Regions from separate parts of the Pseudomonas sp. AC252 genome, predicted to be linked through region 1. Evidence: predicted binding sites of a transcription regulator. Region 1 holds the regulator's gene; the other holds the start of a gene.

What was found. Region 1 encodes sigma-54, which starts transcription at its own class of promoters, with help from an activator protein. Its sites were predicted from a motif close to ANTGGCATNNANNTTGCTNT; they were not measured.
Region 2: a site for sigma-54 is predicted at 2,541-2,560, ahead of ACZZZ4_RS16500 (flagellar hook-length control protein FliK). Genes of this name have one in related genera too.

The regions. Positions count from the first base shown of each region.
Region 1 covers NZ_OZ409837.1:2,899,593-2,905,615, reverse strand. The annotation lists gene ACZZZ4_RS13185 (KpsF/GutQ family sugar-phosphate isomerase) at 1-474, shown strand, start outside; gene ACZZZ4_RS13180 (KdsC family phosphatase) at 474-998, shown strand; partial or broken gene lptC (LPS export ABC transporter periplasmic protein LptC) at 1,007-1,578, shown strand; gene lptA (lipopolysaccharide transport periplasmic protein LptA) at 1,565-2,110, shown strand; gene lptB (LPS export ABC transporter ATP-binding protein) at 2,110-2,835, shown strand; gene ACZZZ4_RS13160 (RNA polymerase factor sigma-54) at 3,002-4,492, shown strand; gene hpf (ribosome hibernation-promoting factor, HPF/YfiA family) at 4,566-4,874, shown strand; partial or broken gene ptsN (PTS IIA-like nitrogen regulatory protein PtsN) at 4,887-5,350, shown strand; gene rapZ (RNase adapter RapZ) at 5,353-6,023, shown strand, end outside.
Region 2 covers NZ_OZ409837.1:3,618,044-3,624,066, forward strand. The annotation lists gene ACZZZ4_RS16485 (STAS domain-containing protein) at 100-405, shown strand; gene ACZZZ4_RS16490 (ATP-binding SpoIIE family protein phosphatase) at 411-2,114, shown strand; gene ACZZZ4_RS16495 (Hpt domain-containing protein) at 2,145-2,492, shown strand; gene ACZZZ4_RS16500 (flagellar hook-length control protein FliK) at 2,598-3,965, shown strand; gene fliL (flagellar basal body-associated protein FliL) at 4,179-4,682, shown strand; gene fliM (flagellar motor switch protein FliM) at 4,692-5,660, shown strand; gene fliN (flagellar motor switch protein FliN) at 5,715-6,023, shown strand, end outside.

The DNA.
Region 1 (6,023 bases):
GCCCTGGCTGTGGCGTTGCTGGAAGCGCGTGGCTTTACCGCTGAAGATTTTGCGTTCTCGCATCCGGGCGGCGCCCTTGGCCGTCGCCTGCTGCTGAAAGTGGAAAACGTCATGCACGCCGGGCAAGAGCTGCCGCAGGTACAACGCGGCACCCTGCTCAAGGACGCACTGATGGAAATGACCCGCAAAGGCCTGGGCATGACCGCTGTCCTTGAAGCCGACGGCAAGCTCGCCGGGATATTCACTGACGGTGATTTGCGCCGCACCCTGGATCGCGCCATCGACATCCGCAGCGCCACCATCGATCAGGTGATGACCGCCCACGGCAAGACCGCCCGGCCCGACATGCTCGCCGCCGAAGCCCTGAAAATCATGGAAGACCATCGAATCAACGCCCTGGTAGTCGTCGACGAGGAGGATCGCCCGATCGGCGCCTTCAACCTCTCCGATCTGCTGCGCGCAGGAGTCATGTAATGAGCAACGATCTGCTGCAACGCGGCAAAGCGATCAAACTGGCAGTCTTCGATGTCGACGGTGTGCTCACCGACGGCCGCCTGTACTTTCTTGAAGACGGCAGCGAGTTCAAGACCTTCAACACCCTCGACGGCCAGGGCATCAAGATGCTGATGAATGCCGGCGTACAAACCGCAATCATCAGCGGTCGCAAGACCCCGGTGGTCGAGCGCCGCGCGAAGAACCTCGGCATCCCGCATCTGTTTCAGGGGCGTGAAGACAAACTGGTGGTGCTCGACGGCCTGCTCGCGCAACTGGGCCTAAGCTATGAAGAAGTCGCCTATCTGGGTGACGATCTGCCAGACTTGCCGGTAATCCGCCGTGTAGGGCTGGGCATGGCGGTGGCCAACGCTGCCGATTTCGTCCGCGAACACGCCCACGGCGTTACCCGCGCCCGTGGCGGCGAAGGTGCCGCCCGCGAATTCTGCGAATTGATCCTGCGCGCCCAGGGCCGCCTCGAAGCGGCCAACGCCGCGTACCTGTGAGCCTGACCATGTTTAGCAAAAAGTTTCGCAACTTCCTGCTGTTCGGCTGCATCGCGGCGATTTTCGCTGCGGTCGGCTACTGGAACATCAGCCCGGAACGCTTCCTCGACAAGCCACCGGTTTCGGCTGCCGAGAATCCGATCGACTGGTACGCGACCAACACGCATACCATTCAGTACCTGCCCGACGGTAAGGTGCAGTACGAGATGACTTCCGACAAGGCCGAGCACGTCAAGGCTACCGATATCACCCTGGTGACCAAGCCTGACTTGAACATGTATCGCGGCACCGACTTCCCTGGCACGTGACCAGCGAACGCGGCGAAGTGAACTCGGGCGGTACCGAAGTGGAATTGATCGATTCGGTCCGTGTGCAGCGCACCGATGAGAAAAAGCGCGGCACGCTGATCACCAGCACGCGCATGACCGTGTTCCCGCAGCAGGAATATGCGCAGACTGCGCAACCCGTTAGAATCGAGGGCGCTGGTGGCGTATCGACTGGCGTCGGAATGAAAGCGTACCTGAAGGACAGCAGGATACACCTGCAATCGAACGTAAGAGGACAGTATGAGGCTCGTTAAAACCCTCCCTATTTTGCTCAGTCTGGGCGCAGCACTGGGAAGCGCGAGCGCCTGGTCCCTGCCGAACGATCAGCAGCAGCCTATCCGCATTCAGGCCGACGACGCCCAACTCGACGACAAGAATGGCATCGCCACCTATAAAGGTGACGTGATCATTACCCAGGGCTCGATGATCGTTAAAGGCAACACCGTGACCATGACTCGCGCGCCCAACGGCGACATCGATGTGGTGACCTCGGTGGGCAACCTGGCTTACTTCGAGCAGCTGCAGACCCAGGGCGACGCCAATCCGGTCAAGGGCTACGGCGTGACGATTCAATACCACGCCCAGCAGAACCGGGTGGTGCTGATCGACAAGGCCAAGGTTATCGACAAGGATAACAACGTCACCCAGGGCGAAAAAATCGTCTACGACACCGTGAAGAAACTGGCCAGCGCAGGTCGCGCCACGGGCAGCAAGGTCACCGAATCGCGTCCGCGCATCGACATGGTGATCCAGCCGAAGAAGAAAACCGAAGAGAAATCCCAGTAATGGCAACTCTGAAAGCTCAGCACCTGGCCAAGGCCTATAAAAGCCGCCAGGTCGTGCGTGACGTCAGCCTGTCGATCGACAGCGGGCAGATCGTCGGCTTGCTCGGCCCGAATGGCGCCGGCAAAACGACGTGCTTCTACATGATCGTCGGCCTGGTGCAGGCGGATCAGGGCCGTGTGCTGATCGATGATCTGGACGTCAGCCATCAGCCGATGCACGGCCGCGCCAAGGCCGGTATCGGCTATCTGCCGCAAGAAGCGTCGATCTTCCGCAAACTGTCGGTTGCTGACAACATCATGGCGATCCTCGAGACTCGCCCGGAGCTCGACAAGGCCGGTCGTCGCAAGGAGCTGGAAAGCCTGCTGCAGGAATTCCACATCAGCCACATCCGCGACAACCTCGGCATGAGCCTGTCCGGTGGTGAGCGTCGCCGGGTGGAAATCGCTCGTGCGTTGGCGACTGCGCCGAAATTCATCCTGCTCGACGAACCGTTCGCCGGTGTCGACCCGATCTCGGTGGGCGACATCAAGCAGATCATCCACCACCTCAAGGCCAAGGGCATCGGTGTGCTGATCACCGACCACAACGTCCGTGAGACCCTGGATATTTGCGAAACCGCTTACATCGTCAACGACGGTCAATTGATCGCCGAAGGTGATGCCGAGACCATCCTGGCCAACGATCTGGTCAAGGAAGTGTATCTGGGTCACGAGTTCCGCCTGTAAGCGCGACAGCGCTGTATCGATTCAAGGCGCATTTATCCGCTTTAATTGTTACAGCGCTCTAGGCAAACACTTCAGTTTCAGGCATATAATTTGCTTAAGTTTGGCGCTTCGGCGCCCTGTAGTGGATGGCGCAAAGCGCCGGCGAATAAGGTGTTAAGCCCCTGCCATGAAACCATCGCTAGTCTTGAGAATGGGCCAGCAGCTGACGATGACGCCGCAGCTGCAACAGGCCATCCGTCTGCTCCAATTGTCGACCCTGGACCTGCAACAGGAGATCCAGGAGGCTCTGGAATCCAACCCGATGCTCGAACGCCAGGAAGAAGGCGACGACTTCGACAACGCCGATCCTCTGGCCGACAACGCCGAACAGAAGCCCGCCGAGATTCAGGAACCCTCCTATCAGGAAACCGCCCCGACGGTGGATAACCTCGAGGATGGCGAATGGAACGAGCGCATCCCCAACGAATTGCCGGTGGATACCGCCTGGGAAGACGTCTACCAGACCAGCGCCAGCAGCCTGCCCAGCAGCGATGACGACGAATGGGATTTCACCACCCGCACGTCCGCCGGCGAGAGCCTGCAGAGCCATCTGCTCTGGCAACTGAACCTGGCACCGATGTCCGACACCGATCGCCTGATCGCCGTGACCCTGATCGACTGCATCAACAATCAGGGCTACCTGGACGAAACGCTCGAAGAGATTCTCGAAGCATTCGATCCGGAACTGGACATCGAGCTCGATGAAATCGAAGCCGTTCTGCATCGCATCCAGCAATTCGAACCCGCCGGGATCGGCGCACGCAACCTCAGCGAATGCCTGCTTCTGCAACTGCGCCAACTGCCAGCCAAGACGCCGTGGCTGAGCGAAGCCAAGCGTCTGGTTACCGATTACATCGACTTGCTCGGCAGCCGCGATTACAGCCAGTTGATGCGCCGCATGAAGCTCAAGGAAGACGAGTTGCGCCAGGTCATCGAGCTGGTGCAGAGCCTCAATCCGCGTCCGGGCTCACAGATCGAATCGACCGAAGCCGAATACGTTATTCCCGATGTGATCGTGCGCAAGGACAACGAGCGCTGGCTGGTCGAGCTGAACCAGGAATCGGTGCCACGTCTGCGCGTCAACGCCCAGTACGCCGGGTTTGTGAAGCGTGCCGACACCAGCGCCGACAACACTTTCATGCGCAATCAGTTGCAGGAAGCCCGCTGGTTCATCAAGAGCCTGCAAAGCCGTAACGAAACCCTGATGAAAGTCGCCACGCAGATCGTCGAACATCAGCGCGGCTTCCTCGAATACGGCGACGAAGCGATGAAGCCGCTGGTATTGCATGACATCGCCGAAGCGGTCGGCATGCACGAATCAACGATTTCCCGGGTAACCACGCAAAAATTCATGCATACCCCGCGCGGTATTTATGAGCTGAAATACTTTTTCTCCAGCCACGTCAGCACCTCCGAAGGCGGCGAATGCTCGTCCACAGCGATCCGCGCGATCATCAAGAAATTGGTCGCCGCGGAAAATCAGAAAAAGCCGTTGAGTGACAGCAAGATCGCTGGTTTACTGGAGGCACAAGGCATTCAGGTGGCTCGCCGCACCGTCGCCAAGTACCGCGAATCCCTCGGAATCGCGCCTTCGAGCGAACGCAAGCGGTTGATGTAAGCCACGTTACAGCGTTCCAGTGGCAGGCTTTTCGGCCTGCCGCTTTATGCACTGGCAACGAAGGAGAAGCTGTATGCAAGTCAACATCAGTGGACACCAACTGGAAGTGACCCAACCTCTGCGTTCCTACATCGAGGAAAAACTCCAACGACTGGAGCGACATTTCGACAAGATCACCAACGTGCAGGTCACGATGTGCGTCGAAAAGCTGAAGCAGAAGATCGAAGCCACCTTGCATATCCCCGGCAGCGAAGTGGTCGCCAACGCAGAAGATACTGACATGTACGCTGCGATCGACTCACTCACCGACAAGCTGGATCGCCAACTCAAAAAGCATAAGGAAAAGACCCAGAGCCTCCTCCAGGGCGCGACCGGTCGTTAACACCCCTATCCCATGATCCGACTTGAAACCATCCTGACCCCCGGCCGTTCCCAGGTGAACGCGCCGGGCGGCAGCAAGAAAAAGCCCTCGAACAAATTGCCAACCTGATCCACCGCGAAGTGCCGGATCTGGCGATGCAGGATGTTTTCGAGGCGTTGATCGCCCGTGAAAAACTCGGCTCCACCGGTTTTGGTAACGGCATCGCCATTCCCCACTGCCGCCTCAAGGGCTGCACGGCGCCAGTCAGTGCCCTGCTGCACCTTGAAGCTCCAATCGATTTCGACGCCATCGACGGCGCCCCGGTCGACCTGCTCTTCGTGCTGCTGGTCCCGGAGGCCGCGACTGATGCGCATCTGGAGTTGCTGCGCCAGATCGCCAGCATGCTCGACCGCAAGGAAGTGCGCGAAAAACTGCGCAGCGCCGCGAGCAACGAAGCCTTGTACCAGGTTGTGCTGGACGAGCAGAACGGGCACTAATCATGCGCTTGATCATCGTCAGTGGCCGTTCGGGCTCGGGCAAAAGTACCGCCCTGAATGTCCTTGAGGACAACGGCTACTACTGCATCGACAATCTGCCGGCCGGTTTGCTACCGGAACTGGCCGAGCGGGCGCTGATCCACACGGAGCTGGCGCAGCCGCTGGTCGCCGTGTCGATCGATGCACGCAACTTGCCCAGCCATCTGTCACGCTTTCCTGAATTGCTCGAAGACGTCCGTGCCAAACATATCAAGTGCGATGTGCTGTATCTGGACGCCGACGAAGAAACCCTGCTCAAGCGTTTTTCCGAGACCCGTCGTCGTCACCCGTTGAGTAACGCCAATCGCTCACTGGCTGAAGCGATTCACGATGAAAGCGCCCTGCTCGGCCCGATCGCCGATCTGGCCGACCTGAAAATCAACACCACCCATCTCAATCTGTACCAGCTGCGCGACACCCTGAAGTTGCGCCTGTTGAATCAGCCTGAGCCCGGCACGGCGTTCCTGGTTGAATCGTTCGGCTTCAAGCGCGGCATGCCGGTCGATGCCGATCTGGTCTTCGATGTGCGTTGCCTGCCCAATCCGTACTGGAAACCGGAGCTGCGCGCGCAGTCGGGCCTCGATGCACCGGTGGCAGAGTATTTGGCCCAGCAGCCCGATGTCGAAGAAATGTA
Region 2 (6,023 bases), 720 kb from region 1:
CAGGCTCGCTCCCACACTTGTTCCACCGTTGCGCCTTGCCCCAACCCTATCCAGCTGCTAAACCTTGTACAGGTTCGTCAATGACAAGGAAGCCAGTCAATGTCAGTTGTTACAGAAGTTTCTCCAGACAAGAAAAAGCTCACGATCGCGGTCAAAGGCCGGTTCGATTTCGGTCGCCATCAGGAATTTCGCGAGTCGTATGAGCGGCTCGACAAGAAACCCGAATCCATCGTGGTCGATCTCAAAGAGGCCACTTACCTCGACAGCTCCGCGCTGGGCATGCTGCTCCTGCTACGTGATCACGCCGGCGGCGACGAGTCGGATATCCGCGTCGTCAACAGCAGTTCCGATGTGAAGAAAATCCTCGCGATTTCCAACTTCGACAAACTCTTCGACATCAGTTGACGCCCATGCAGGCGCAAGAGCCGCTGACCATTCTTATCGCCGAAGACAGCGCCGCCGACCGGTTGCTGTTGTCGACCATCGTCCGCCGTCAGGGCCATCAGGTGCTGACGGCGGCCAATGGTGCCGACGCGGTCGAAACGTTCAAAGAGCAGCAGCCCGATCTGGTGTTGATGGACGCGCTGATGCCGGTGATGGACGGCTTCGAAGCGGCGCGGCAGATCAAGGCGCTGGCGGGTGAAGCGCTGGTGCCGATCATCTTCCTCACCTCGCTGACCGAGAGTGAGGCGCTGGCCCGTTGTCTCGAGGCCGGCGGCGACGACTTTCTGGCGAAGCCATACAACCAGGTGATCCTTGCCGCCAAAATCAAGGCGATGGATCGCTTGCGTCGTCTGCAGGCGACCGTTCTGCAACAGCGCGATCTCATCGCCAGGCACCACGACTATCTGCTCAACGAACAGCGCGTAGCCAAAGCGGTGTTCGACAAGGTCGCCCATTCCGGCTGCCTGAGTGCGCCGAACATCCGCTACCTGCAATCGCCTTACGCGCTGTTCAATGGTGATTTGTTGCTCGCGGCGTACACGCCGGCCGGTGACATGCACGTCATGCTCGGCGATTTCACCGGCCATGGCCTGCCGGCAGCGGTGGGGGCGATGCCGCTGGCCGAAGTGTTCTACGGCATGACCGCCAAGGGCTACGGTCTGACCGAAACCCTGCGCGAGATGAACGCCAAGCTCAAGCGCATCCTGCCGGTGGACATGTTCTGCTGCGCCACGTTGCTCTGTCTGAGTTTCCAGAGCCGTTCGGTGGAGGTGTGGAACGGCGGCATGCCGGATGGTTACCTGCACCGCATGGCCAGCGGCGAGCGTGTGCCTTTGCCGGCGCGGCACTTGCCCTCGGGGATTCTCAGCGCGCAGGCCTTCGATGACCGTACGGATGTGTATCCGATGGCCGTGGATGACCGGGTGTTTCTGCTGTCGGACGGGGTGATCGATACCTGCGACGCCAATGACCAGTTGTTCGGCGTCGAACGCTTGCAGCAGGTCTTTGCTGCCAACCGTGAACCGGATCGGCTGTTCGAGGACATCGAACAGGCGCTGCGCGATTTTCGCGGACAGGCCCGTGATGACGTAAGCATGGTTGAGGTCAGCCTGCTCGAGTCAATGCAGGTCCACGGCGCGGCGCCGGTGTATTCCGACAGCGGCCAGTCGTGCCCGCTGGACTGGTCGGCGAGTTTCGAGTTTCGCGGCGCCACGCTCAGACGCTTCAATCCGTTGCCGTTTCTTTTGCAACTGCTGCTCGAAGTACATGGCCTGCGTCCGCAAAGCGGGGCGTTGTACAGCGTGCTCGCCGAGTTGTATTCCAATGCGCTGGAGCATGGCGTGCTGGGGCTCGACTCCAGTCTCAAGCGCGATGCGACAGGGTTTGCCCAGTACTATGAAATGCGCGCGGCGCGGCTGGAAGCGCTGCAAGACGGTTTCGTGCGGGTGCATCTGCAGGTCCAGCCGCAGGGCGAGGGCGGGCGCCTGGTGATCCGCGTCGAGGACAGCGGCAGAGGTTTTGATGTGGCGCGGATCATGGAGCGGCCGCTGGATAACGTCCGCTTGTCGGGACGCGGTATCAGCCTCATCCGGCAACTGGGGCGCAACGCCAGCTGGTCGGACCAAGGTCGTAGTGCCAGCGTGGAGTTTTTCTGGGAGATTGAGGCATAATCCGCCCATTCTTGATCAAGGAGTGAGCAAGTGACAAACCCACATGTAAATCGCGAAGTCCTCGATACTTTGCGCGAAGTGATGGAGGACGGCTATACGGAATTGCTGGAGACTTTTCTGGCAGATTCGCAAAGCCGCCTGCACGAGTTGCAGGACAGCACCAGCGTCAAAGTGCTTTCCGATGTAGCGCATAGCTTCAAGGGCAGCGCCAGCAACATGGGCGCGGTTCGACTGGCCGAGTTGTGCCAGGACCTGGAGTCGAACGCCAAGGACAAAAGTCCGGAAGCGCTCGCTCAACTGGTGGCCGATATCCATTCCGAATTCGCCGAAGTACGCCCGTTGTACGAAAGCGAAAAGCACCACGCCCACATCCACTGAAGCTGCCGTCCGGCGCTTTTCGCAAGTGTCTGGCCAAACTGGCCCGGCACTTGCAGTCATCTTGCTCAACTGTACCTACGATCCCAGTGCAGCGGAGACCGTGTCATGCCTGCGACCCCCAACATTCTTCTTCAGACCGCCGCTCAGGCCAAGGCGCAAGCCGCCTCTGCCAAATCGTCGGCAATGGCCGCAGACGCCGGGGACAAGGCTTCCAGCTTCGCCAAAGTGTTTGCCGATCAAGCGCCGGCCAAGCCTGCCGTCAGCGCTGACAATTCAGTCAAACCGGCACGCGATAAGGTCGCTGATGGCAGCGCCAAAAAGGATATCGGCAAAGACCAGTCTGCCGCGCCCGAGCCAGCGGTTGCCGATAGCGGCAAAGCGTTGCCTGCCGACAAAGCGGCGGCGAGCGACGACGCGACTGCCACCGTCGATGACACCGCTGAAACCGTACAGACTCCTGTGTCCGATGCCGCGCCTGTAGACCCGGCGCTTGATCCGGCCTTGGCGCAAGTCGTCCAGCCATTGGTGGCAACGCCTGTGGTGCAGGCCCCGGTAGTCGCAACGCCAGCCCAGCCGGAAGTTGAAACGCCTGCCTTGGTCGCCTTGCCGGGCATGGTCAAAGATCCGGCGGCCACCGACAGCGATTTCGATCCTTCAGCTGATCCGCTCGATTCGCTGCCGGCCGTGCGCATGGCGATGGAGCAGGGCGGGCATATTTCTGCCGCCAGCCAGGCGCAACCGAAAGCCACGCCTGCTCAAGCTCAGGCTGACGGCGAATTGACCGCCGCGCAGAACTTCGCTGCCGGTATGGCCAGCATGCTTGACGTGCAGGCCGACAAGGACAGCACCAGTCAGGGCGGCGAAAAAGCCTTCAGCGGGTTGATCGATGATGGTCTGAAGGATTTGAAATCCGCCACCAGCGACACCCGTGTCGATGACTTCGCCAACCGTCTGGCGGCACTGACCCAGGCCGCTACGCCGAAAACCGCGAACGCGCTGCCGGTGAATCAGCCGATCGCCATGCACCAGAGCGGCTGGACCGAAGAAGTGGTCAACCGCGTCATGTACCTGTCCAGCGTCAACCTGAAGGCCGCCGACATTCAGTTGCAGCCGGCGGAGCTGGGGCGTCTGGATATCCGCGTGAACATGGTTCCCGATCAGCAGACCCAGGTCACCTTCATGAGCGCGCACCCGAGCGTGCGCGAAGCGCTCGACAGCCAGATGCATCGCCTGCGCGACATGTTCAACCAGCAGGGCATGGGCCAGGTCGACGTCAATGTCGCCGACCAGAACCGTGGCTGGCAGGGCCACCAAGGACAGGAGCAGGCGCAGCAGGGCCAGAGTGGCCGGACCAGCGCTGCGGGTGGTCGCCTTGATTCGGTGGATGAAGAATTGGCACCGGTTACTGCCGCTGAAGTGGCGGCGCAGACCACCAGCGTCATCGGCACCAGCGCGGTCGATTATTACGCCTGACGCAACGCACTACCCAATGTGGGAGCGAGCCTGCTCGCGAATACGGTGTGACATTCAACCTATATGTTGACTGACACATTGCTTTCGCGAGCAGGCTCGCTCCCACGTTTGTTTATGGCGCCGTTCAAATGACGCGCCGACACTTCTGGCATAACACTTGCTCTTGCCTTGCCGTGCGACTGTGAAACCCCCGATTAGTGACGGATTATTGGCATGGCGAAGAGCGAAGCTGCAGCAGTAAAAGACCCCGCAACCAAAGGCAAACTCAAGCTGATCATCGTGATCGTGCTGGCGTTGCTGGTGGCCATTGGTGCATCCGTCGGGGCGACCTGGTTCTTCATGCACGGCGCGCAGAGCAAGCCTGCCGAGGCTGCTGAAGCAGCGCCGGTCGGCAAGCAGGCGGCGATTTTCGAGCCGATGGCGCCGGCCTTCGTTGCCAACTACAACCAGAACGGCCGTCAGCGCTACATGCAGGTGAGCATCACCATGCTGGCGCGTAATCAGGCCGATCTGGACGCGCTCAAAGTGCACATGCCGGTTATCCGCAACAACCTGGTAATGCTCTTCTCCGGTCAGGATTTCGCCACGCTGGCGACCCCGGTCGGGCAGGAGATGTTGCGCCAGAAGGCCACCGCCAGCGTCCAGGAAGTGGCGCAGAAAGAACTGGGCAAAGTGGTCATCGAACAGTTGCTTTTCACTAATTTCGTACTGCAGTAGGAACACGACATGGCCGTGCAGGATCTGCTGTCCCAGGATGAAATCGATGCGCTGTTGCATGGCGTCGATGATGGTCTGGTACAGACCGATAATGCTGCCGAACCCGGCAGTGTCAAAAGCTACGACCTGACCAGCCAGGATCGCATCGTCCGTGGACGCATGCCGACGCTGGAAATGATCAACGAGCGTTTCGCCCGCTACACCCGCATCAGCATGTTCAACATGCTGCGCCGCTCGGCGGACGTGGCCGTCGGGGGCGTGCAGGTGATGAAGTTCGGCGAATACGTGCACTCGCTGTACGTGCCGACCAGCCTCAACCTGGTCAAGATCAAACCGCTGCGCGGCACCGCGCTGTTCATCCTCGACGCCAAGCTGGTGTTCAAGCTGGTGGACAACTTCTTCGGCGGCGACGGCCGTCACGCCAAGATCGAAGGGCGTGAATTCACCCCGACCGAACTGCGCGTAGTGCGCATGGTGCTCGAGCAGGCTTTCGTCGATCTGAAAGAAGCCTGGCAGGCGATCATGGAAGTCAATTTCGAGTACATCAACTCGGAAGTGAACCCGGCCATGGCCAACATCGTCGGCCCGAGCGAAGCGATTGTGGTCTCCACCTTCCATATCGAACTCGATGGCGGTGGCGGCGACCTGCACGTGACCATGCCGTACTCGATGATCGAGCCGGTGCGCGAGATGCTCGACGCCGGTTTCCAGTCCGACCTCGACGATCAGGACGAGCGCTGGGTCAACGCGCTGCGCCAGGACGTGCTCGATGTCGATGTGCCGATCGGTGCCACCGTGGCCCGCCGCCAGTTGAAGCTGCGCGACATCCTGCACATGCAACCGGGCGATGTGATCCCGGTCGAGATGCCGGAAGACATGATCATGCGCGCCAACGGCGTGCCGGCCTTCAAGGTCAAGATGGGCTCGCACAAAGGCAACCTCGCGTTGCAAGTGATCGAGCCGATCGAGCGTCGCTGAGGCGGCGCCTTTCACCCCGTATTTAACCGAATTGTTGCCCGCCGAGGACACATGATGAACGACGATATGAACGCGCAGGACGATCAGGCACTGGCCGATGAATGGGCTGCGGCCCTGGAAGAAACCGGTGATGCTGGCCAGGCTGACATCGATGCACTGCTGGCCGCCGACGCCGGTACTTCCAGCTCCAACCGTCTGCCGATGGAAGAGTTCGGCAGCGTGCCGAAGAACAATGATCCGGTGACCCTCGACGGCCCGAACCTGGACGTGATCCTCGACATTCCGGTGTCGATTTCCATGGAAGTCGGTAGCACCGACATCAATATCCGCAACCTGCTGCAACTCAACCAGGGTTCGGTGATC